One region of the Desulfofarcimen acetoxidans DSM 771 genome, then DNA from elsewhere that is predicted to be linked to it. Evidence: a T-box and tRNA genes for the amino acid it is inferred to sense, from the RefSeq annotation. Region 1 holds a T-box; the other regions hold tRNA genes.
What was found. A T-box is a leader RNA that pairs with one kind of tRNA and senses whether it is charged. The one in region 1 lies ahead of leuS (leucine--tRNA ligase), so its partner is inferred to be a tRNA-Leu.

Region 1 (7,621 bases):
CGGCACTCAGGTTGGCCGGCACGGAGAGGCGGTCTCTTACCTTGCCGTTTATTTGCACCACTATCTCAATTTCATCTTCCACCAGTGCTTCCGGTTCGTAAACCGGCCAGGGCTGTGCGTGTACGCTGTCTTTGTGGCCGATGCCTGACCATAGTTCCTCGGCCAAATGTGGTGCAAAAGGAGACAGCAGCACCAGCAGGGCCTCTATGGCTTCTCTCATCACGGCCGGATCGCGGTCCGGTTCCGCCAGCTTGTCGCGGTAATGATAGAGACCGTTAACCAGTTCCATAATGGCGCTGACAGCGGTGTTGAAGTTGAAGCGCTCTTCTATGTCCTCTGTCACCTTTTTTATGGTGTAGTGGCTCAACCGGCGCATTTCTTTATGCACGCCGCTTACCTCACCTTCCGGCTTGACCGGGGCCTTGAGCAAATCCGCGGCCAGCGGCGTGACCAGACGCCAGACACGGTTTAAGAAACGGTAGCTGCCTTCCACGCCCTGGTCGCTCCACTCCAGGTCTCTTTCCGGCGGGGCGGCAAACAGAATAAACAGCCTGGCTGTGTCCGCACCGTAGCGCTTAATAATTTCCTCGGGACTGACTACATTGCCCTTGGATTTGGACATTTTTGCGCCTTCCTTTAAGACCATGCCCTGAGTGAGCAGGTTTTCAAAAGGCTCCTCCGCACTGATCAGCTTTAAGTCATAAAAAACCTTGGCAAAGAACCTGGCATAGAGCAAATGAAGTATGGCGTGCTCCACACCTCCGATATACTGATCCACCGGCATCCAGCGATCTGCTTTGGCCTTATCCCAGGCCCGCGCTTCGTCCCGGGGGCTGGTATAACGGTAAAAATACCAGGAAGAGCAGACAAAGGTATCCATAGTGTCGGTTTCCCGCCGGGCCGGACCGCCGCAGGACGGGCAAACTGTGTGGACAAATTCCTCGCGGTCTGCCAGGGGAGAACGCCCGGCCGGCTTAAACTGCACGTCATAAGGCAGCATTACCGGTAAATCCTTTTCCGGTACCGGTACATTGCCGCACTGCTCACAATAGATAATGGGGATAGGCACTCCCCAGTAGCGCTGGCGGGAAATCAGCCAGTCACGCAATCGGAAATTGACCTTGCCGCTGCCTATGCCCTTTTCTTCAGCAAAAGCAGTGATGGCCCGGATAGCGTCGGAGCTGCCCATTCCGTCAAACTGCCCGGAATTCACCAGAAAGCCTTCATCTACATAGGCCCGCTGCATTTTGGCAGGATCCAGGCTCTCACCCGCCGGCTGAATAACTACTTTTACCGGCAGCTTGTACTTGGCGGCAAACTCAAAGTCTCTCTGGTCGTGTGCCGGTACGCCCATAACGCAGCCGGTGCCGTATTCCAGCAAAACATAGTTGGCTACCATAATGGGCACTTGATCACCGTTAAAGGGGTTAATGCAGCAGGCCCCGGTCAAGACACCGATTTTTTCCGCCTCGTCGGAAGTGCGGTCCGCATCGCTCAAAGCGCGCATCTTTGCCACAAAGTCTTTGACTTGCCGCTCCTGCTCTGTCCCCGCGATGAGCTTTTCCACCAGCGGGTGTTCAGGCGCCAGCACCATGCAGCTGACCCCGAAAACCGTATCGGGCCTGGTGGTATAGACGGTGATGCTTTCCTGGCTGTCTTTCACCTGAAAGGTAAGCTCCGCCCCTTCGCTGCGGCCGATCCAGTTTCTTTGCATGATTTTAACTTTTTCCGGCCAGCCCGGCAGCTTGTCCAGATCTGCCAGCAGCCGCTCGGCATAGTCGGTAATTTTGAAAAACCACTGGTCCAGGTTTTTCTTTTCTACCGTTGTGCCGCACCTCTCACAGCCGTCTTCTTTTACCTGTTCGTTAGCCAGCACGGTAGCACAGGAAGGACACCAGTTAACGGCGGCATATTTTTTATATGCCAGATTATGATGGTATAATTGCAGGAAAAGCCACTGTGTCCACTTGTAATAGCCGGGATGACAGGTAGCCACCTCACGGTTCCAGTCATAGCTGAGGCCCAGCTGCTTTAACTGCGTCCGCATGTTGTCAATATTGGCAAAGGTCCAATCAGCCGGGTGCATGTTGCCGTGCTTGATGGCCGCGTTCTCCGCCGGCAGCCCGAAAGCATCCCAGCCCATAGGGTGCAGGACATCAAAGCCGCGCATGGACTTAAAACGGGCCACCACATCACCAATGGAGTAGTTGCGCACATGGCCCATATGCAAGTTGCCCGATGGATAGGGGAACATTTCCAGACAATAATATTCGGGACGTTCCGAAAAGTCAGCCGTGGCATACTGGTCGTTCCCGGCCCATATTTTCTGCCACTTGGACTCAATTTCCTCAAAGTTGTATCGCTCGTTCATTAACGATCCTCCTTAAAATCAAGCATTGTTAAAGTAATTTGTGAAGGTTAAAGCATCAGCTCATGATTCTTTGAAGCAAAACATTATCATACACAAAGCTATTTAGGCATATAAAAACCTCTCATCCCGAAAAGGGACGAGAGGCATCTCCCGCGGTACCACCCTAATTGGTAAAATATACCCACTTAATTCTGATAACGGTCGAAAACCGGCCCGATTTTTTATGCCGGGCAACTCGAAGGTGAGTTGGGCAGTTGTGCTGACCGCCTTGCACCTACCGGCGGCTCTCTGAACAGTTTACCTGCTTAATTTTCCTTGTCCTGGTTATTATATATGGTTAGTTTTATACTTCAAGAATTATACAGCTTAACTCAAAGTACATTATAGGCAAAGGTTATTTATTTGTCAACACCTGTCTAATTTAAGGAAGTCCTACTACCCTGGCATCACCCCACAGGCGTTCCAAATTATAAAATTGACGCTCAGTCTCTTGAAAGACATGCACCACTACATCACCGCAATCTATCAATACCCAGGTGGCTTCTTTAAAACCTTCCACTCGCTTTATTTCTGCTTGCCGCTCCCCCAGCTTTTCCTGGATATTTTCCACAATAGCCTGAACATGAGGTTTAGAACGGCCGCTGCAGATGACAAAATAGTCTGCGATTGTTGATATTTCACTAATGTCCAGCACAGTAACACCATAGGCTTTCTTATCTTCACAAGCGTCGATGATCAGATCTGTTAATTCCTGTGGATTCAGTACCAAAATCAAGCCTCCTTTTTATTACAATTCTTTCCTTATAATATTGTTTATATTCTGCAAAAGTTCAAAATTTCCTCTTCAAAAAAGGTGTTTTTTGTCTTAAAACTTCGTTTCTTGCCTGAACAGTCCGGCAGTCAATTACTGAACCGGTTTTAATAATAAATTGCAGGGTAAAATCAAAAGCGGCCAGCAAAGCTTCCTCCAGATCGGTATAGGCCAGTTGCCTGACTTTATCTAAGTCGCCTTTCCTGCTGGGTTCAATCAAGTCTGCTATAAAAATAATTTTATCCAAAACAGTCATTTTAACCGCACCTACAGTATGGCAGCTGACTGCCTGAATTATTTCAGGGTCAGTTATGCCAAATTCCTCTTGAACCAACAGCGCGCCTACCGGGGCATGCAGCAATTCCGGCAGCATTTCATCCACTTCAGTAACATTTATGCCGGCTGCCCTGGCTTTTGAAAGCAGCCGGGCAGGGCTGAAATCCCTGGCACAATCATGCAGCAGGGCAGCCAGATTAGCTTTTTGCCCGTCTGCCCCAAAGCAGCGCGCCATTTCCACGGCAATGTCTCTTACCGCCAGGCTGTGCTGCAGCCGGAACCCGTTGACCATGCCGGATAACTTTTTAATGATTGTCTTTTCCATATGAAATAAGCCGGTAGATGCACCATTAACTAAACAAGCATTGTCTTAATATATTGCTGACTCAAACCAAGTATGCCATCTGCTTAGCGCATCACAACGACTATTTATACCCCCCGCCCATATCCATTATATTCCACAAGAGCGCTGCAAGAAAAAACCTCCTGGTCCCGAAGGATACGGAGGCTCTTTAATTGCGTGCTTATTCCCTCGCCTTGGCTTCATTGACAGATATAACTCTACCGCCTAGATCTGTTCCATTCATAGCCGCTATAAACTTTTCCACATCCTCATCATTGACCTCTACGAAGCCAAAACCACGGGAACGCCCGGTTTCCCGGTCGCTTATTACGCGAGCGTTTATTACGTCACCATATTTTGAAAAAGCTTCTTCTAAATCCTCTGCTTTTGTAGACCAGGGCAGATTGCCTATATACAGTGTACGGGCCAAATATATCACCTCTTTTCCAGTAAAACTTGTGCTTATTATTTGCAATTGGTTGTGGTCAAATTCAAATAGAAAAGTACAATATTTGGCAACTTATTTGCAAAAGCAATTTACCGGCAGAGGCCATTTATATAAAAAGCAGTTTGAAACAAAAAAACATGCCGCCAAACCGGCTTGCAAAACAGAAGAGCTTATCTGTATAAACGGCAGCTGCTGATGTAATGCTCCACTGTTTCCGGCAAAAGATACTTGATGGGGCGCCCGCTCCTGATCCGCCCGCGTATATCGGTAGAAGATATGGCCAGGGCCGGAACCTCCATAATATGAATTTTGTTTATGTAGTCTGCCGAAAGGCCCGGTATTTTTTCACCTAAATTATCAAAACTATAACCGGGACGTGTAACTCCGATAAATTTGCACAGGGAAAAAAGCATGTCCACATCTTTCCAGGTTAATATTTCCAGCAAAGCATCGCCGCCGGTTATGAAATATAGCTCTGACGGTTCGTACATGGAACGGAAGTCTAAAACCGTATCGATAGTGTAAGAAAGACCGGGTCTGTTTACCTCCAGCGAGGATACTTCAAAATAAGGGTTTGAAGCGGTAGCCAGTTCGGTCATGGCCAGGCGATGAGTAGGACCGGTTATTCTGTTGTCAGCTTTGTGCGGCGGCCTGCCGGAAGGGACAAATATGACCTTGTCCAGTTTGAACTCGTGTCGCACTCCTTCGGCTGCGACCAGGTGTCCGTAGTGAATAGGGTCAAAGGTGCCACCCATAATACCCAGTGCTTTCAATTTGTTTCAACCGTTCCTTTCAGTATAAAAAATGTCTCTGACTTGCAATTCCCGCATCATCGCCCTGCACATACTTATAATTCAATACAGGTTTTCCATATGCTGCACCAAAACCGGACTCCGCATATAATAACAGCTCTCTAACAATCCAGCACCAGGTTATTCCTATGTATTACCTCATCATAGTCCTTACTGCCAAGCACAACGGCGATTTCTGAGGTTTTTTTGCCCATTATTTTTTTTAATTCTTCAGCCGCATAATTGGTAATGCCACGGGCAATCTGCCTGCCGTCAGGCCCGCTGATGCATACCGTATTGCCCATCTCGAAAACACCTTCCACTTTGACCACACCGGAAGGCAAAAGGCTTTTACCGTTTTTTACCAGAGCGCGGGACGCTCCCTCGTCAATTGATATTTTACCCTGCACGGCTGAACTGTACATAATCCAATGTTTCTTATTGTCCAGCTTGTTGCCCGGACAGAATACGGTACCCAGAGGTTCGCCGGTCACGACGCGCCGAATTATATTCTTTTCGGCCGCCCTGGCTATGACCATGGCCGCGCCGGAGCGCATAGCGATTTTGGCTGCCTGCAGCTTGGTAGTCATGCCTCCGGTACCCAAACCCGAACCGGCCCCGCCGGCCAGGCTCTCCACCTGCTCATTGATTTCGTCGATTTCACTGATAATAACGGCGGCAGGGTCTTTTCTGGGATCCGCTGTATAAACACCGTCAATATCGGAAAGCAGCACCAACAGCTCCGCATCCACCAGACCGGTAACCAGAGCCGACAGGGTGTCATTGTCACCCAGCCTTATTTCCTCTATGGAAACGGTATCATTTTCATTAATAATCGGGATAACTCCCATACCGAGCAAAGCATACATGGTATTACGCGCATTGAGAAATCTACGGCGATCAGAAAAATCTTCACGGCTTAACAAAACCTGACCTACCGTAACCCCGTATTCGGCAAAAAATTTCTCATACATCTGCATCAGCACGCCCTGGCCAACCGCCGCAGCAGCTTGCTTCTCCGGCATGGTCTTGGGTCTCCGGCGCAAGCCCAGCTTGCCCAGGCCGGCCCCCACTGCCCCGGAGGTCACCAGCAGAATTTCCTTGCCTTGATTATGTAAATCAGCCAACTGGACAGCCAATTGCTCAAATTGATATAAATTTAATTTCCCGGTAGCATGGGCCAGTGAACTGGAACCAACCTTGACCACTAACCGCTTAACACGGGAAAAATCCCTGTTCTTCAATTTCATTGTCTCACCCGCATTTTTAGCCTGCTGAAAAACAGTATAGCATATTTCACAGCTAATTTGTACTCAGCATTTATAATGCTTAATCTGAAAAATCGAAGACTAGATTTCCGATTTTAACTTCATCTCCCTCTTTAGCCCCTGCCTGCCGCAGAGCCTTATCCAATCCCATCAGGCTCATAATCTGCTGCAGCCTGGTCACTGCGTCTTCATTTTCCATGTCAGTCATAGCCACATGCCGCTCAATTTCCTGGCCTGTCACCACAAACATGCCGTCTTCCCGGATGATTTCAAAACGGTCCCTGTTTTCAAAACGGAAGGTTTTTTCCTCTTCCGCTTGGTGCAGCACTTCTCTGGGAATGGCCGGGAGCATTTCCGCCACCCGATAAACTAATCGATCCAGGCCCTCTCCGGTTACTGCGGAAATAGGAAATATTTCATAACTACCGCTGAAGGCGTCTTTAAAGGCATCGAGGTTTTTTGCAGCATCAGGCAGATCCATTTTATTGGCTGCCACCAGCTGGGGACGACGGGCAAGCTTTTCATTATACAATCTCAATTCTCTGTTAATAATCCTAAAGTCCTCCAAGGGATCTCTGCCCTCGGAGCCCGACATATCCAGAACATGGATAATCAGTCTAGTGCGCTCAAGATGTCGCAGAAATTCATGTCCCAGTCCTAAACCTGTATGGGCTCCCTCAATTAGTCCGGGAATATCGGCCATGACAAAACTTTCTCCCTCTCTAACCCGTACGACCCCTAAATTGGGCACCAGGGTGGTGAAAGGGTAATCGGCAATTTTAGGCTTGGCTGCGGAAACTCTCGATATGACAGTAGATTTTCCGGCATTGGGAAAACCCGCCAGGCCGACATCGGCCAGCAATTTCAATTCCAGCCTGAGCCAACGCTCCTGGCCCGGCTCACCCTTTTCATAAGCAGTGGGGACCTTGTTATTGGGCGTAGCAAAACGGGCGTTGCCTCGTCCGCCACGACCGCCTCTGGCCACCACAACTTTCTGGCCATGTTCCACAACATCAGCCACAAGCTCCATAGTGTCGGCGTTATATATTACCGTACCGACAGGCACACGTAGAGTGCGATCCTCGCCGGATCGACCGGTCATGTCTTTACCCTGGCCGTGTTCACCCCTGTTGCCTTTATAGTGGCTATGGTAGCGAAAATCCACCAGAGTATTGAGGCCGCTGTCCCCCACAAAAATGATACTGCCGCCACGCCCGCCGTCCCCGCCGGAGGGACCGCCTTCCGGCACATACTTCTCACGGCGGAAAGCCACACAACCGCTGCCGCCGTCCCCGCCCTTTACATAAATCTTA
Region 2 (7,621 bases), 2.2 Mb from region 1:
GAGTTTTATCATTTCTCAAGGAACAATGGTTTCCGAGTTGTTTACAATATTAAATTAGGCCTTTTGCAGTTAGAAAAAAATATTGATCTGACTGAATTAAATGTGGATAGGGAGTTTGTTGTTAATTCTATCATAGCTATTCACGGTCAGATGCGAGAATTTTTAAGCAAGGTGAAAGACTGTGCTGTATAAAATAACGCAGTTCATACATTTATGCCGTTCCGCAGGTCTTACAATAGCCTCCAGTGAAATTGTAGATTTGTTGACTTCCATTGAGCTGTTAGGCTGGCAGAAGGAAAGGCTTTTTTTTAACATGTCAGCAACTATAGTAAAAGAGGAAAAGGATCTTGCAGCTTTAAAAAAACTATTTAATTTATTCTTTTATACTCGGCTTGAGCAGGAAGACGCTGTGGTTTTTCAAAGGGAAGAAATGATGAATAAGCCTCCTTGCTGGGAACCGGGTAAATTTATTGAGAATTTTATCAAACTAAAAAATACTATAACTATTGAGAAGGCCCAATATCAGGAAAAATGCAATAGTTTGGGTGGCCAGGGGATGGGCGGATCCGGCAGCGGCCGGCCACTAAAACCTGCTCTTTCAACTGCTGATCAGTTGCTATTATTACTGAAGAAGGGTGAACCAGATTTTCTTAAAGCTTTTATTAAAGGGCAGGTTGATCAGCTGAAAGCTCTTAAGGAACAGAATTTACCGAAGTTTTCAGTTGCTTTGCAAGAACTGAAAGTCATCATTGGATTGGCGGAAGTGCGGCACCGGTTGTCTAAACAAAAAGAATTATCAAAGGATTCAGAATCAATTGTTTGGCAGGAAAATGAAAAGCTGCTGAAAAAAATAATGCGTAGGGAACTTGAAGAGGCATTGATGAAAAAATGGCCACAGGAGAGTATCCAAGAGGTGGCCAGGCATGTTAATGCAAAAGAAATGGATTTTAACCTGCTCGATGAAGAGCAGGTAGAAGAAATAAGAAACAGTTTGAGGAGATTGGCACACAGGTTAGCAACACGAAATAGCTATCGATATGCCAGAGCACGCCGGGGTATGATTGATTTAAGGCGTACCGCATCAAAGGCTGTGCAGACCGGAGGAGTACCGCTGCTGCTCTGCTGCAGACAGCGGATACCGGATAGGCCGGAAATAGTAGTAATTTATGATTTGTCCGGTTCTGTGGCGCTTTTTAGTGAATTCATTTTGCAATTGGTTTATGCGCTGCACAAGAGTTTTAACAAGGTCTATTCCTTTGCTTTTATTGATTGCATAGCAGAAACCACCTCGTTTATAAAAGGAGAAAATATTAACTGGGAAATAAGACAAATATTAGAAAAAACCAAAATAGCAAAAACTAATTTCTCAAATTACGGACAAGTATGGCAGCAGTTTGCACGACAATATATTAATATAATTACACGCGAAACTATTGTATTGGTGCTTGGGGATGCCCGCAATAATTGGAACCCAGCAAACGAGGAATACTTTGCTCAAATAAGTGAAGTTTGCCGGAAACTAATCTGGTTGAATCCTTCACCCAAGGAAAAATGGTCTACAGAAGACTGTATAATCAATATTTATGAGCCCTATTGCCAGTATGTGTTTGAGTGTCGCAATCTTAAACAGTTAGAATCGGCAATGCAGAGAATATTTTAAAAAATTTTTGGCTGCAGCTAATCTATGACGGCATTTAAATATTTGTCATCATCGCCGTCGTTTAGATTAGTTGTTTCGTTTATAGTTCTTGAAGGTAGATTGCAGCCATTTTTCAAGTAATTTTCCAGTGCCAGGTTTACTATTTCATCAATTGATTTACCGCTTTCTTGTATCAATATATCCAACTTTTCTTTGATAGTTGATGAAGTAGATAACCGTACATAAGTTATACTCATTCTAACACCTCCTGAAAGAATTATATGTATCTGAGTTAGGTATTATGTCTGATATTGGCAGAAGTAAATATAGAAAGTAAGTTAAAAATTTATCTGGATGGGATAATTTATTTATTGTCAAGGTTGCTTTTTAGGATTATAATTCATATTGTAAGATAAATAAAAAAATTTAATAAACTTATAGACTGTAAACATCCTGCTCTGTGCGTGATCTTGTTAGTTTTTAACCTACAGAAAACAAAAGGGAGCCTTGGTCTGATAAAGTATGTCGGGCCTTGTGGTTTTGAGGAAGACAAAGGAAATCAGCCAGGCACCCACCTATGAGGGTGGGTTTTCTAAAAACAATAAGAGTTAACGGCAAGGTGGGAGTCTTTTAAAGATCCCGGGTTCTACTGCCCGGGATCTTTTGCATTGCAATAATAATGAAATGTAACTATAAAAATTATTTAGAAAAACAAATTTGGTGTTGCTTTAAATAAAATAATATGTTAACATAATAAATGTCGCTGCATTGAGAAGAAATACTTATTATGACCTATTAGCTCAGTTGGTAGAGCACCTGACTTTTAATCAGGGTGTCCCGCGTTCGAGTCGCGGATGGGTCACCAAGCGGCCCCATGGTCAAGCGGTCTAAGACACCGCCCTTTCACGGCGGTAACCCGGGTTCGAATCCCGGTGGGGTCACCATTCTTGGAGGAGTTCCCGAGCGGCCAAAGGGAGCAGACTGTAAATCTGCCGGTAGACACCTTCGTAGGTTCGAATCCTACCTCCTCCACCACCACTATTAATGGGGTGTAGCCAAGCGGTAAGGCAGCGGTCTTTGGAATCGCCATTCGTTGGTTCGAATCCAGCCACCCCAGCCAATTGCCCGGCGGCATAGCCAAGTGGTAAGGCAGAGGACTGCAAATCCTCCATTCCCCAGTTCAAATCTGGGTGCCGCCTCCAAATCAATAAGAAAATTTTAATCACCTGTGAAAACCGGGTGATTTTGCTGTTTAGTAAAGAATTTGATTTTTTAGCGCCCGGTTCACGGAATACAAGAGGTATTTGTGATTCGGCATAGAAGATATTAAGAAAAAGAGGAGTGAAAATTTTGCATCTAACAAAAATTGAAATTTATAACGGTATTGGCTTTGCTGATGAAAACCAGGTTTTTAAAGCTCTAGAAGAGGTATATAATGAAATACCTTCGTTAAAATGCGGCAGGTGCGGTCAATGTTGCGCAGATAATCCCAGAATTTCCTTGCTTGAATACATTAATATTTATAAGTATGTCAGAGACAGTTTAAAATTTCATTGGGCAGAAATCGTAGATAAATGTATTACAAATTATTTTCTTGATCTGGTTGAACCTTCTCTCAATTGCCCGTTTTTAGGTGAGGATAATCAATGCATGATTTATCAGATAAGACCTTTTAATTGTAGAGTCTTTGGTCATAAATCAAAGGAAGAATTTGAAATGGATTTCACAAAAGGTATTTTTGAACAAGTAAAAAATTACTGGCGGCAGCATGGAATAATAATTCCTGATGAGGTTATGAAGTTTAAGCCATATTATTGTGAAGAAGTACAACCCTTGCAAGGTAAAAAACTTGGTTTAAAAAACATTACTTCAATTATGAATAAATTAATTGCTGTAGAAAGGAGAATGTTCTCACTGGAAATTATTATGGATAATGATAACTACATACCTTTCTACAAGCATTTTACCGATACAGTTATTGGTTTGAGAGCAAATAAAAAGAAACCGGATGTTATGAAAGAGTATTTGGAGAACAAGCAAAGTGATTTATTGAAAGAATTTTTAGAAAAAGGAAAGAAGTTTGAGTTTTAAAGTGCTTAATCCAATCTTAAAAAGTAAAAAGAGAACGACTCCCTTAGCCTAAGGGAGTCGTTCTCTTTTTGGTGCGGTAGAGAGGACTTGAACCTCCATGAGCTTTTGCTCACTAGATCCTGAATCTAGCGCGTCTGCCGATTCCGCCACTACCGCAAACTCTTAATCAACGATCATAATTATAACTCAGCTACTTGTGTTTTGCAAGAAAAAGTTATATCAAAATTAAAAATTATAAATGTAGAACAGGCTTACGTTTTTACCGTAAGCCTGCCATGCTAAAAATGAAGATGCCTAATTATTTTTTTACCCGGGCGATAGCACCTACCGGGCATGCTCTGAAACACTTACCGCAGCGCACACAGCTATTACTGTTAATAGCATAGTTTGCATTGTCGTCAACGTACACGCTGTTGTCAGCGCATTCCATTTCGCAGGCGGCGCAGGCCCAGCAATCAGCAGCATTGATAACATAATCAAACTTGTAGGTCTTTTTTTCAGCAGTCATGAGTGTAACCTCCTCAATCTTTTAAATTTATTAATATACAGTCAATTCTACAGACAGCACTAAAATCCTGCCTAATTTTTTAAAAATAAAATGTTTTCTGATAACACAAAATATATAAAGAAAAACAAATATAAAAAGACCAGGAGGTAATAATAAATGGCTAAACGCGTGCAAGGTTTTCTTCGCGAAGAGCAGGAAACACGAAACCCTTCAACTGCCGGATATAGACCGGTATGGAAGACTGGGAGAGCTCCTGACAATAAAAAGAGACAACTTTTAAACGGTCCTAACAGGCCTAGTGTTTAAAATATTATTTTTTAAAATAGTTTTGGATAAAGAGAACCCGGGTAAGGCTTTAGAACCAATACAAGCTTTAGTTTAGATAAGCTAAAATAAAAATGAGAGGCGTATGCCTCTCATTTTTTGGCTGGGGTGGCTGGATTCGAACCAACGAATGGCGATTCCAAAGACCGCTGCCTTACCGCTTGGCTACACCCCAATGGTCGGGATGAAGGGACTCGAACCCCCGACCTCCTGCTCCCAAGGCAGGCGCGCTAGCCAAACTGCGCTACATCCCGTTTATTTGATGCAAGAAATATTATAACTAAAATATGTCTCTAAGTCAAGGTTTAATGGAATAAGTATTAAAAAAAATGTCCAGCAGTACAGCTGGACGGGGAGAGATAGAACTCACCAAAGCGGAGTATTACAATTATTCCCGAAGAAATATAATATATACATCGAAACATATTAAAACTGTGTATAATGGTAAATTTTCCATACTATTTGTTTTATTGTGTTTTACTTTTTTTTCACTCAGAGGCATTAAAGAGAAAAATAGTCTGTTTTGGCCAACTCTTCTTATTTTAACATGTGGGTTAAGATTTTGAACTATAAGATTCAGTTAATAATGAGCTTTTGATGAAAACCACCATATTTAGTGATATCTTAATAGCAAATATCTATATGTAGAGATCCGGCTGCTGATTCTTATATTAAGTTTCTCGAGAATAATTTTCATAATTTCAAATTGCGTAAGATATATATATTGTAATGTTCAAGCAAATAAGCTACAATAATATTTGGAAAAGCTATATTCAGAATTATTTACAAATTTGCAATTTCAGTTTTATCAGATTTTTTAAACTTTTTCTTAAACTTAAGAAGGATTTTTTATAGGCTTTGTAGAAACATTAAAATCAAAATTCTTATAATGCTATAAGATGTTTTTCATTGACTCCTACCTATAAGATAAAATGTCCCACCGGGGTAATTGTTTTTAATAAACTCTGCAAAAAATACTGACTAATTAATATAACACTATAAGAGGTGATAATATTGAAACTAGCAATCTCAGGCAAAGGCGGAGTAGGAAAGACAACCATATCCTCGGCCCTGGTCAAATTATTTTCCAAGACTCATCAGAATGTTTATGCCATTGATGCTGATCCGGACGCTTGTTTAGCTGCTGCTGTGGGAATTCCGGATGAGGCTATTAATAACCTTAAGCCTATGGTGGAAATGAAAGATGTGATAACATCGAAAACGGGAGAAGGGGTTTTTTATAATCTTAATCCCAAGGTTGATGATGTAATAGACGACTACAGCATTAAACACAATAATATAAGATTTTTGAGAATGGGAGGAATAAAGAAAGGCGGTTCTTCCTGTTATTGTAGAGAAAATACCTTTTTGTATGCTATTGTTACCTCACTTCTTCTGGATCATAACGATGTTGTAATCTTAGATATGAGTGCTGGAATTGAACATCTTTCCCGTGGTACTGCCAAAGGTGTGGACATGATGCTGGTGGTGGTAGAGCCCAGCAGAAACAGTGTCAACACAGCCAAATCTGTGCAGAAGATGGCTTCTGATTTGGGAATTAAGAGGGTTATGATTATCGGTAATAAGATTAGAACAGAAAAAGACAAGGAGTTTATTGCCGGTAGTTTTACAAATAATGAAATACTTGGATTTATTGAGTTTGACGAAAATGTTTGGGACAATGCCATGCAAGAGCAAGTTAGTGTTTCATCCCAAAAGCTGCTTTCTGATATGGAAAAAATTCAACAAAAAATAATTAAAGAAGTAGCTGGGTAAGGATTGTCCTTAAACTTTTAAATTTTAGTGTGGATTATCAATAAGTTTTTGCCCAGAACCTTATTATCATCCATCACTAGCAGCATGTATTGTTTACTTAACTCTATATTTAAGGAGGTTAAAGCTAATGCCAAGGTTTAAAGACACCAGTCTTACTTGTCGGCCGTCAGACAAAGCGCCGAGGGTTGTTGACCCCAAGAATTTTAGGCGGTCCGTTGATCCGGCAGTTTTGGAAATGTTTGATGTAGCTAAAGAAAAAGGCGTCATTACTGCTTTTGACCGGGTTGTAGCCCAGCAGCCCCAATGCCAATTTGGTTACAAAGGTATTTGCTGCCGCATTTGTATGATGGGTCCCTGCCGTATTAAATCAGATGAGGGTCCCGGAAGCAGAGGTATTTGCGGTGCCAGTTCCTGGACAATTGTTGCTCGTAGTGTAGGTGTTATGATCTTAACCGGTTGTGCATCTCATGGACAACATGGTAATCATATTTCTCATACTGTGCATATGGTAGCCGAAGGCCATGCCCCGGATTATAGCATTAAAGATTCTGCTAAATTACGTAGACTCTGCGAAAGATATGGTATCGCTCTTGAAAGTAAAGACGATATGCAACTGGCCAAAGAGCTTTCTGAACTGGCTCTGGAAGAGTTCAGTAGGCTTAAAGGTGAAGGCGACAGTCTCTGGTTAACTAAAAACTTAACTGCAGCACGTATTAATAAATATAAAACCCACAATGTTATGCCTCATGGTGTTCATGCATGTATTTCTGATTTGGTAACTCAGGCTCACGTAGGTATGGACAATGATCCTATTAACCTGGTATTCAGCGCGGTTCGTGTTGGATTAGCCGACCTGCAAGGCAAATGGGTTTGCACAGATATGTCCGATATTCTTTTCGGAACTCCTAAACCGGTGCTAAGTGAAGCCAATATGGGTGTGCTTAACAAAAATAAAGTTAATATTATTCTCCATGGCCACAACCCGTTACTGAGTGAAATGATTGTTGCTGCAGCACGTGAGATGGAAGGTGAAGCTAAGGCTGCCGGTGCTGAAGGTATTCAGCTTTCAGGTATTTGTTGTACAGGTAACGAGGTTCTGATGCGTCAGGGAGTTCCTATTTGTACTTCCTTCTCATCTCAAGAATTAGCTATTTGCACCGGTGCTGTTGATGCTATGATAGTAGACGTACAGTGCATTATGCCTGGTTTAGCTCCAGTAGCTGAATGTTTCCATACAAAATTAATCACAACAACTGATCTTGTTAAGATTCCTGGTACTGCTC
Region 3 (7,621 bases), 1.7 Mb from region 1:
ATTGGTGTAAGTCGCGGCGGCGCCCTCCAATGTGACGGTCAGTCCGGTATTGATCTTAGTGGCGCTATTGCTGCCGTAATCGGACAGGTTATATGTGCCGTCCGCCGCAATGGTCGTACCCCACGATTTTGTGATGTTGACGGTCAGCGTCGCCGAGGCCCCGCGCTGAAACTCGACGGTCAAAACCTTTTCGCCCATGGGCAGGGTCGCAAGATAGCCCTTATTGACGGTCAGCGTGTTTCCGCTCACGTTGTAATTCGCGGCGCCGATGGAGGCTGTGCCCGCCTTTACATCCTTCACGGCGGCTGCGTCGTTCCACTGGATGGTCGTGGTCACATCCGCCGGATGGGTTTTGTCAAACGTCCCGCTTGCCGGGCTGATGGAGGCGTTTTCGAATGAGCTTATGTAGCACTCGATATAATCCAGATTCAAAACCGCGTCGCCGTCGTCATACCGTACTGTTATGCTATCACCGGCGGCGATTTCCAAAGAGAGCCATAAGCTGGCGAAGCGCCCCTCGCCGTACCATCCTCCGCTGGCGGTGAACGAGGCGTCCATGACGTGCGTGCCGTTTTTATAGATGCTGATCGTTCCGTTGTTTTGGCTTGCGTAGCGGATTTCGACCGAGGACGACGCGGGCAGGCTGCTCCATTCGACGCTGCTGATTCCCTTTACGCTAAGATTTCCGACCTGCTTCCCTTCCGAAGCTCCCGCAGCCTCCGCGCCGCTGAAAATACTCCCGCTGACGATGACCGCGTCCTCCGCCTCAAATCTTCCCGTATGTTTGGGAACCGTCAGGTTAAAGGTCTTTGTTTTTGCCGTCCCGCCCGCATAGGAAACCGTTGCCGACAAACTAACCGCTTTGGCACTGTCAAGCGGCCTGGTTATCGTGCCCGTATCGGTGTTAATAATTCCCGTGGGGGATGCGCTCCATGCTATGGTCGTCCCGTTTTCCCCTGTCTTGGGCAGGTTTAAGGCGACCTTCACATCAGCCTGCTCGCTGTTACTGCCTTTTATGGCGTCCCAGACAAGGTGGTTAAGGTCGGTTGTAATCCGCTCGTCAGGCGGGAGGTCGCACTCGAAAGTATGCTCCGTGGGCGGGCTCCCCGTGACCGCATTACCCGCAAATATTATGCCGGCGGCGTTCACCCCCGTGATCTTCGTTCCCTGCGGCAGATAAAGGTACAGCTTGCCGGAGCTGTCGCTGAAAACATCGTTCAGGTCATAACCGTCCAAATCGGTGGCCAGCGACGATATCGCCACGTTTCCCGTGTCGCCGCCCACAAGCCGTATGGCGGTGAGGTACACCTCAACGCCGTCCCCGTTTTCCAACGCGTCGGAGGGGGTAGCCCCTGCGCCTCCGCCGCCGCCGATCTTATCGATATCGCTGCCGGCGATCGCGTTTACCGAACCGCCGCTGATCTTTATGATGTTGCCGTCACCGGCGACAGCGGTGGCGCCGCCTCCGCCCCCGCCGATACCCGAGCCTTGGGCGATGCTGGTTGCTTTTACCGTACCGCCGCTGATGGTGATGGTGCCGCCGCCTCTGCCCCGGCCGCCGCCGATCCCCGCGCCACCGTATCCGCCGCCGGTGGCCGTTACCTTGCCGCCGCTGATGGTGATGGTGCCGCCGTTGCCTCCGACTGAGCCGCCTCCGCCGCCGATCCCCGCGCCGCCGCTGTTGCTGCCGCTGGTTGCCGTCACCTCACCGCCCGTGATGGTGATGGTCCCGCCGCCGCCGCTGCCGCCGCCGCCAATGCCCGCGGCAAAGGAGCCGTCATTCGCCGTTACCTTGCCTTTTTTAATGGTGATTTTGCCGCCGCTGCCACGGTAGCCGCCGCCGATGCCCGCGCCGTTTTCGCCGCCGGTGGCCGTTACCGTGCCGCCGTCGATGGTGATTACTCCGCCGCTGCCAAGGGAACCGCCGCCGATACCCGCGCCGTATTCGCCGCCAGTGGCCGTTACCGTGCCGCCGTCGATGGTGATTACTCCGCCGCTGCCAGGGCTGCCGCTGCCAGGGCTGCCGATGCCCGCGCCGAATTTACCGCCGTATGCCGAGAGCGAACCGTTGCCCCGGATGGTTAGTTCCGTGGCACCTTCCACCTTAACCCCGGGCTGCTCATATCCGCTTCGCAGGCTGCTTGCGCCCACAAGCGTCAGCGTATTGCCCGCGCCAGTGAAGGCGAGGGCGCAGCTACTATGATTTATGGTCACGTTGTTCAGCGTCAGGTTAACGCCCGTTCCGCAGTTGATTCCGGACTTGGTGAAGGTCGTGCCGCCGCCCGTCAAGGTGACGGTACGACCCGCCGTAATCGTAATGGCCTTGTCGCCGCTGTAAGCGGACAGGTTATATGTGCCGTCCGCCGTGATGGCGCCGTCCGCCGGTATAGGCGTGAAGGGCGAATAGTCAAGGTAATCCACATTCAAGGCCACATCGCCCGAATCACGTTGAATTTTCAGGTTGTCGCCACTTTTTATGTCGATATCAAGAACAATCGTTTTAAAGTGCTCCGCACCCGTCCAGCCGCCGGTAGAAGTAAACGCTGCGTCCCGGACATGCGTATTATTTAAGTAGATACTGATCGTCCCCGTATAGACGCTCGAATAACCAATCACAACGCCCGCAGCTTCCTGTAAGCCGGCGAAGGTAACGGAATCGGCTGTGGAGTTGAAGTATCCTACCACTTTGCCGCCCGACGCGCCCGCCTGTCCGTCGGCAACTCCGGCACCGCCGGACGTGATCGCGTTCTCCGCCTCAAGCCTTGTCACCCCCGCCGCCGTTGCCATCGGCGGCAGCATGGCAAATATCATGAAAGCGGTCAGTAAAAGCGTCAATAGTCTTTTTGCTTTTTTCATGTTCATTCCCCTTTACTTCTCAAAATTGATTCGTACAGCTTCTCCGCTTTACTCCCTTATGGCGAACAGAATGTTGTCCACTGTCAGCCGAATGGGGTATAGCGCCGCTTCCCCGGGTACGGGGTCGGGCCAGCGGATGGCCTTTTCCTCCAATGTGATATCCTTGAAACGGCTCAAATCCTTCAAGCTGCTATATGGCATGGTTTCAATTAAATCTTTCATGTGAAAGAGGATGCTGTTGCCGTGTTCAAATTCCACGAGCAGGGTATAATCGTCTCCCGGCGTTACCTTGAGCATTTTGCTCATTGAAGGCGCCTCCTTTCTTTGGGGCGGTAGAAATTTTAAAACCCCCCATACGATTAAAGTATAAGGGGTTTTTTTAAAATTGGTATCGTCCAAACGGAGTATATTGCTCCGCAAAATCAAATAATTTTCAGCTTCCCGGCTTTTTTTACGGCCGCAGTCCTGCCGCCAACCTCCAGCTTCCGGTAGATATTCGCCAGATGCGTCTTAACTGTGGTCCCGGACACATATAGTCGTGCGGCAATTTCGTTCCGCCTGAGCCCTTCGGCGGCGAGGGTCAGAACCTCCAGTTCCCGCTCCGTGAGCGTCACGGTACTCTCTGGGGCGCGGCTCAGACTTTCTATGTAGTGTTCACAGGCTTCGAGCAGTTCTATGATGTAGCCGTCACCGGAATTGTTTTGTGCGATATGCCGCAGCATGTCAATCATTTCGGGCGCATACTCCGCAAAGGGCAAAATCAGGTGATCCGCCCGCCCCATGCCGATTGCTTCCGCAAGTGCCGCGCAGCCCTTCTCCATCCCGTACAGGCGGTATTTGGCTGCGGCGGCAAGGATATGATTGTGCAGGAAGCCGAGCTGATTATGGAAAATACCAAAGTATTGCGGAAAGGTTTCGGTCAGTATCTCCAGACGGATGTAGTCCTTTGCCAGCAGCACGGCCTTGCCATAGACGATAAAGTTAAACGCCATGCCTCGATACATGAAGTTGGCCATGGATAGTTCGCCTGTCCGCAGCCACTCGGGGATGCTGTCCGGCCGGGTCATGCAGCCGTAGGCATAGCCTTCGATCAAATCCAGCGTGGTGTTGTAAACGGCGTTATCTTCCTTGGACACATCAGCCCGGAGCTGCCGCAGATGCTCCAGCGCCTCGATTATCTTTTCCTGATAGATATAAAACCGAACAAGCGTCAGTCCGGCGCAGAGGATGATGCCGGTCTGCTCCATTGTCTGAGCCTTGTATATGGCTTTGAAGGCGTTCAGCTCCGCCGCCTGCCAGTCCCCTGTTTCCAGCGCGTGTTCGGCCAGCGTCACATAGTCGCAGCCCGTGCCGCAACCGGAGGAGATTCTTGGAAATACGGGGAATTCGGCAGCCATAAATTCCGCCGTTTCCTTTAAGCTTCCCGGCTCTCTGTAATAGGTGTACAGGAAATGGGGTGAGCCAAAGGTGAATTCGGCATCCCGCCTGACCAGGCATGAAACACCTCCCTCCAAAAGCCGGAGCGCCTTGTTGGTGCAGTCCACCATTTGACGCGCGTCATTGAACACAGCGAAAATGCGCACGACGCTGATTTCCGCAAGGACGCGGCTGCGGCGGTTTGGGTGGATATCCGCAATCCGCCGGTAATGTTCCTCCAGCTCGTCAAGGCGGGATACGGCGTCCCGCGCCGCAGCGGGGTCGCCGCTGAAAAGGAGCAGCGAGGCGATATATTGCAGATAGGCAAACGGATACTGAAAAAGCAGCTTCCGGGGTGCGGCGGCATACATTTCCGGGGCACCCTCAAATTCGGAGGAGTCCTTGGTAATGGCATCCTCCTCGTCCAAAAGGGATAGGACACGCTCTGTTTCCCCGGCGCGGCAAAGATAGGCATAGGCCGGCTTGAACGCCTTTTTCTCAAGGAACCATTCACCCACCTGCCGGTAGAGCAAAGAAACCTCCGCGTGATCCGTCTGTCTGGCCCGCAGGAAATCCGACAGCACATGATGGATTCGGTAAACGCCTATTGCCTCGTCGTAGAAAACGAAGGCATTTTCCTGACGCAGCTTTTTCAGAATTTCGCCGGCACGTTTTTCCTCCGTCACATACCGGGCCTGTTCCTCCGTAAAGGTATCCATAACGGAAAGGCGCAGAAGAAATGTTTGAATCGTTTCGTCGTAAGCGTTGTAGAGAATTTTCTCCACCAGCTCATTGATCACGCTGCTTTGGCCTATGGGAATTCCCTGTTCCAGCCCCAGCAGGATTAAATATGCCAGGGATATCCAGCCTCCCGTGTATTTGCTGACCTTTTCCAGCGCGTCCTCGCCCTGGCGGAAATCCATCAGGATACAGTAGGCGCGGAGCTCCTCGCCGGTGAAACGCAAGGTTTGCTGGGACACGATATTGCACAGCCCCTTGGCGAAAAGCTCCGCAAGGTCGAGGAAGGAAATATCCCGGGTGATGAGGACAATATGAAAATCATCGGGCAGCTCCGTGATAAACCATCCGAAAAGCTCGGGGCGCAGGATGTCTCTTGCGTAGTGGATATCGTCTATGACAAGGGTCGTATCCGGCGGATAATCCAAGTCATTCATAAGGGAAAGGAACGATCTGACATGCAATGCGTCGGAGGGAACACCAAAGCCTTTCAGCCGCTTGCCTGCCATCTCATCGAAGCTGCCGGCCGCCATCACCACCCTGTCCCAAAATGCCTCCCCCGTATCGCTATCTGAATAAAAGGAGGTCCACAAGACCCGCACGTCTCTCGCTGCAAGAAATTCCCGCACAGCCGTGGTCTTGCCATAGCCCATAGGCGCCTCCACGATGGTCAGCGGATATTCAAATATGTTCATGAGTGCGCGGTTGACGCGCTCTCTTTTGAGCGTTTTGCTCTTTTTCATGGGATGACCCTCCATACGCTTAAATTTGCCGGTAAGATATTATATATTGCCATGCTTTTGCGCAGCCACATATTCTTTGCTCTTTATGGATTTTCCGGTGTCAGTACCTGCCGGAGGATTTATTTTCTCTGCGCCGTTTGTCAGGAGGCTTCGGAGCATCTTTCGGGATCAGCTATACTCATAAAATATACAATGTTAGCAAAATGTTAGCAAATTAAATCAAGATAAATAACAAGGGTTTCAGCAAAGTGCTGAAACCCTTGTTATTATTGGTGCGGGTGAGAGGACTTGAACCTCCACGCCATAAAGACACTAGATCCTAAGTCTAGCGCGTCTGCCATTCCGCCACACCCGCTTGCTTTCGGACACAAATGAGAGGTTGACAGACCTCTCATTTTTTGGCTGGGGAGGCTGGATTCGAACCAACGAATGGCGATTCCAAAGACCGCTGCCTTACCACTTGGCTACACCCCAAGGACTATGAAAATATGTATGGGGTGAATGATGGGATTCGAACCCACGGCCTCCAGAGCCACAATCTGGCGCTCTAACCGACTGAGCTACATCCACCGTAAAAATATCTGCAATTATAAACTGCAGTATAAATAATAACAAATCGATTGCTTATTGTCAAGAATAAATTGCAATCAATATATCCAGCTTTTCGCTGCTCAATAATGATAACATATTTACCTGACCATGTAAAGGGCTGCGGCTAAAAGAAATAATCCTATTTCTTGCCTTCCTTAGCCAGAGCCTCCATTATCTTTTGATAAGTCATGTCCATTCCCTCAGATATAACCCTTATATCCCCGAGAACCGGCATAAAATTATTATCTCCACCCCAGCGCGGTACTATATGAGTGTGAAAATGTCCGGGCACCCCGGCACCGGCTATCTTCCCAAGATTAACTCCTATATTAAAACCTTCCGGGTTTAAAGCCAAACGCAACACTCTCACCATGCGCTGAGTCATCTGGCCCAGTTCTAAAAGTTCATCTGCTTCCAAATCATTAAAATCTCCCACATGGCGCTTGGGTGCTATGAGCAAGTGCCCGTTATTATACGGATACAGGTTCATTATAACAAAGGTTTTATCGCCACGCAGCACTGTATAGTTGGCAGCATCCTCATTTGAATGCAGCTTATCGCAAAAAATACATGTGTCACCGTGATCCTTGCCGATATATACTGTACGCCAGGGGGCCCACAATCTTTCCATTTATCAATTCCTCCTTTTTGCTTAATAGTTGTTCTTTCACTAACTGCGAACAAAGATAAATTCTACATAAAAACTCTGAATCCTTCCTTTTGCAAAACGTATATTCTGCAATTTTCTATTGTTGGTACTTTTGCCTGAGTCTTAGTTATGTTAGTATATTTAATATAATTGTGCATATACATCAGTTTGTTCCTTATTTTTAGCAGGGAGGATTAATATGGCTTTTAGACAAATAATAAAGAAAAATGTTCTATTAATCATATCAATTATATTTGTCTTAACAGGTTTGACCGCACCTGTGCACGCCGGAGAGCTTTTCTCGCCTTATGCAAAAACCGACTGGATGATAAAATGCCCCAGTAAACTTACTGCCGGTCCGTTGATAGCACCTAATAATCTCCTTTATTGCCCGGCCGGCAATGCCATCCTGTGCTACAATATAGAAACCGGAAAAAGGGAATGGGAGCGCAAGCTCGATTTATCAGGTCAAATCACTCATTCCCCGGTATTTAACGGCCCTAATATCTATGCCGGTGCCGCCAACGGAATACAACAAATAAAACTCAACGGGAGTTTGAACTGGACTTTTAAAATATCCCCTCTAAATAAAGGTTCCAACAGCGGGGCCATAGTTTGTCCCGGCCCG

Region 2: it has a tRNA-Leu gene. The T-box ahead of leuS (leucine--tRNA ligase) is inferred to sense a tRNA for this amino acid. The anticodon was not compared.
Region 3: it has a tRNA-Leu gene. The T-box ahead of leuS (leucine--tRNA ligase) is inferred to sense a tRNA for this amino acid. The anticodon was not compared.

What each region holds. Positions count from the first base shown of each region.
Region 1 covers NC_013216.1:3,510,033-3,517,653, forward strand. Annotated here, with positions in the region: gene leuS (leucine--tRNA ligase) at 1-2,371, opposite strand, end outside; T-box leader at 2,501-2,702, opposite strand; gene rsfS (ribosome silencing factor) at 2,793-3,140, opposite strand; gene yqeK (bis(5'-nucleosyl)-tetraphosphatase (symmetrical) YqeK) at 3,202-3,783, opposite strand; gene DTOX_RS16040 (RNA recognition motif domain-containing protein) at 3,983-4,231, opposite strand; gene nadD (nicotinate-nucleotide adenylyltransferase) at 4,420-5,022, opposite strand; gene proB (glutamate 5-kinase) at 5,163-6,290, opposite strand; gene obgE (GTPase ObgE) at 6,370-7,621, opposite strand, start outside.
Region 2 covers NC_013216.1:1,280,072-1,287,692, forward strand. Annotated here, with positions in the region: gene DTOX_RS06085 (hypothetical protein) at 1-192, shown strand, start outside; gene DTOX_RS06090 (VWA domain-containing protein) at 182-1,660, shown strand; gene DTOX_RS06095 (hypothetical protein) at 1,678-1,896, opposite strand; RNA gene ssrS (6S RNA) at 2,087-2,268, shown strand; tRNA gene DTOX_RS06100 (tRNA-Lys) at 2,429-2,504, shown strand; tRNA gene DTOX_RS06105 (tRNA-Glu) at 2,508-2,583, shown strand; tRNA gene DTOX_RS06110 (tRNA-Tyr) at 2,589-2,674, shown strand; tRNA gene DTOX_RS06115 (tRNA-Gln) at 2,685-2,759, shown strand; tRNA gene DTOX_RS06120 (tRNA-Cys) at 2,767-2,841, shown strand; gene DTOX_RS06125 (YkgJ family cysteine cluster protein) at 2,990-3,730, shown strand; tRNA gene DTOX_RS06130 (tRNA-Leu) at 3,800-3,886, opposite strand; gene DTOX_RS06135 (4Fe-4S binding protein) at 4,029-4,238, opposite strand; gene DTOX_RS23615 (hypothetical protein) at 4,395-4,544, shown strand; tRNA gene DTOX_RS06140 (tRNA-Gln) at 4,663-4,737, opposite strand; tRNA gene DTOX_RS06145 (tRNA-Pro) at 4,739-4,816, opposite strand; gene DTOX_RS06150 (ATP-binding protein) at 5,568-6,338, shown strand; gene cooS (anaerobic carbon-monoxide dehydrogenase catalytic subunit) at 6,466-7,621, shown strand, end outside.
Region 3 covers NC_013216.1:649,289-656,909, reverse strand. Annotated here, with positions in the region: gene DTOX_RS03080 (X2-like carbohydrate binding domain-containing protein) at 1-2,856, opposite strand, end outside; gene DTOX_RS03075 (DUF2442 domain-containing protein) at 2,905-3,162, opposite strand; gene DTOX_RS03070 (winged helix-turn-helix domain-containing protein) at 3,279-5,753, opposite strand; tRNA gene DTOX_RS03065 (tRNA-Leu) at 6,024-6,108, opposite strand; tRNA gene DTOX_RS03060 (tRNA-Gln) at 6,153-6,227, opposite strand; tRNA gene DTOX_RS03055 (tRNA-His) at 6,247-6,323, opposite strand; gene DTOX_RS03050 (HIT family protein) at 6,484-6,975, opposite strand; gene DTOX_RS03045 (outer membrane protein assembly factor BamB family protein) at 7,193-7,621, shown strand, end outside.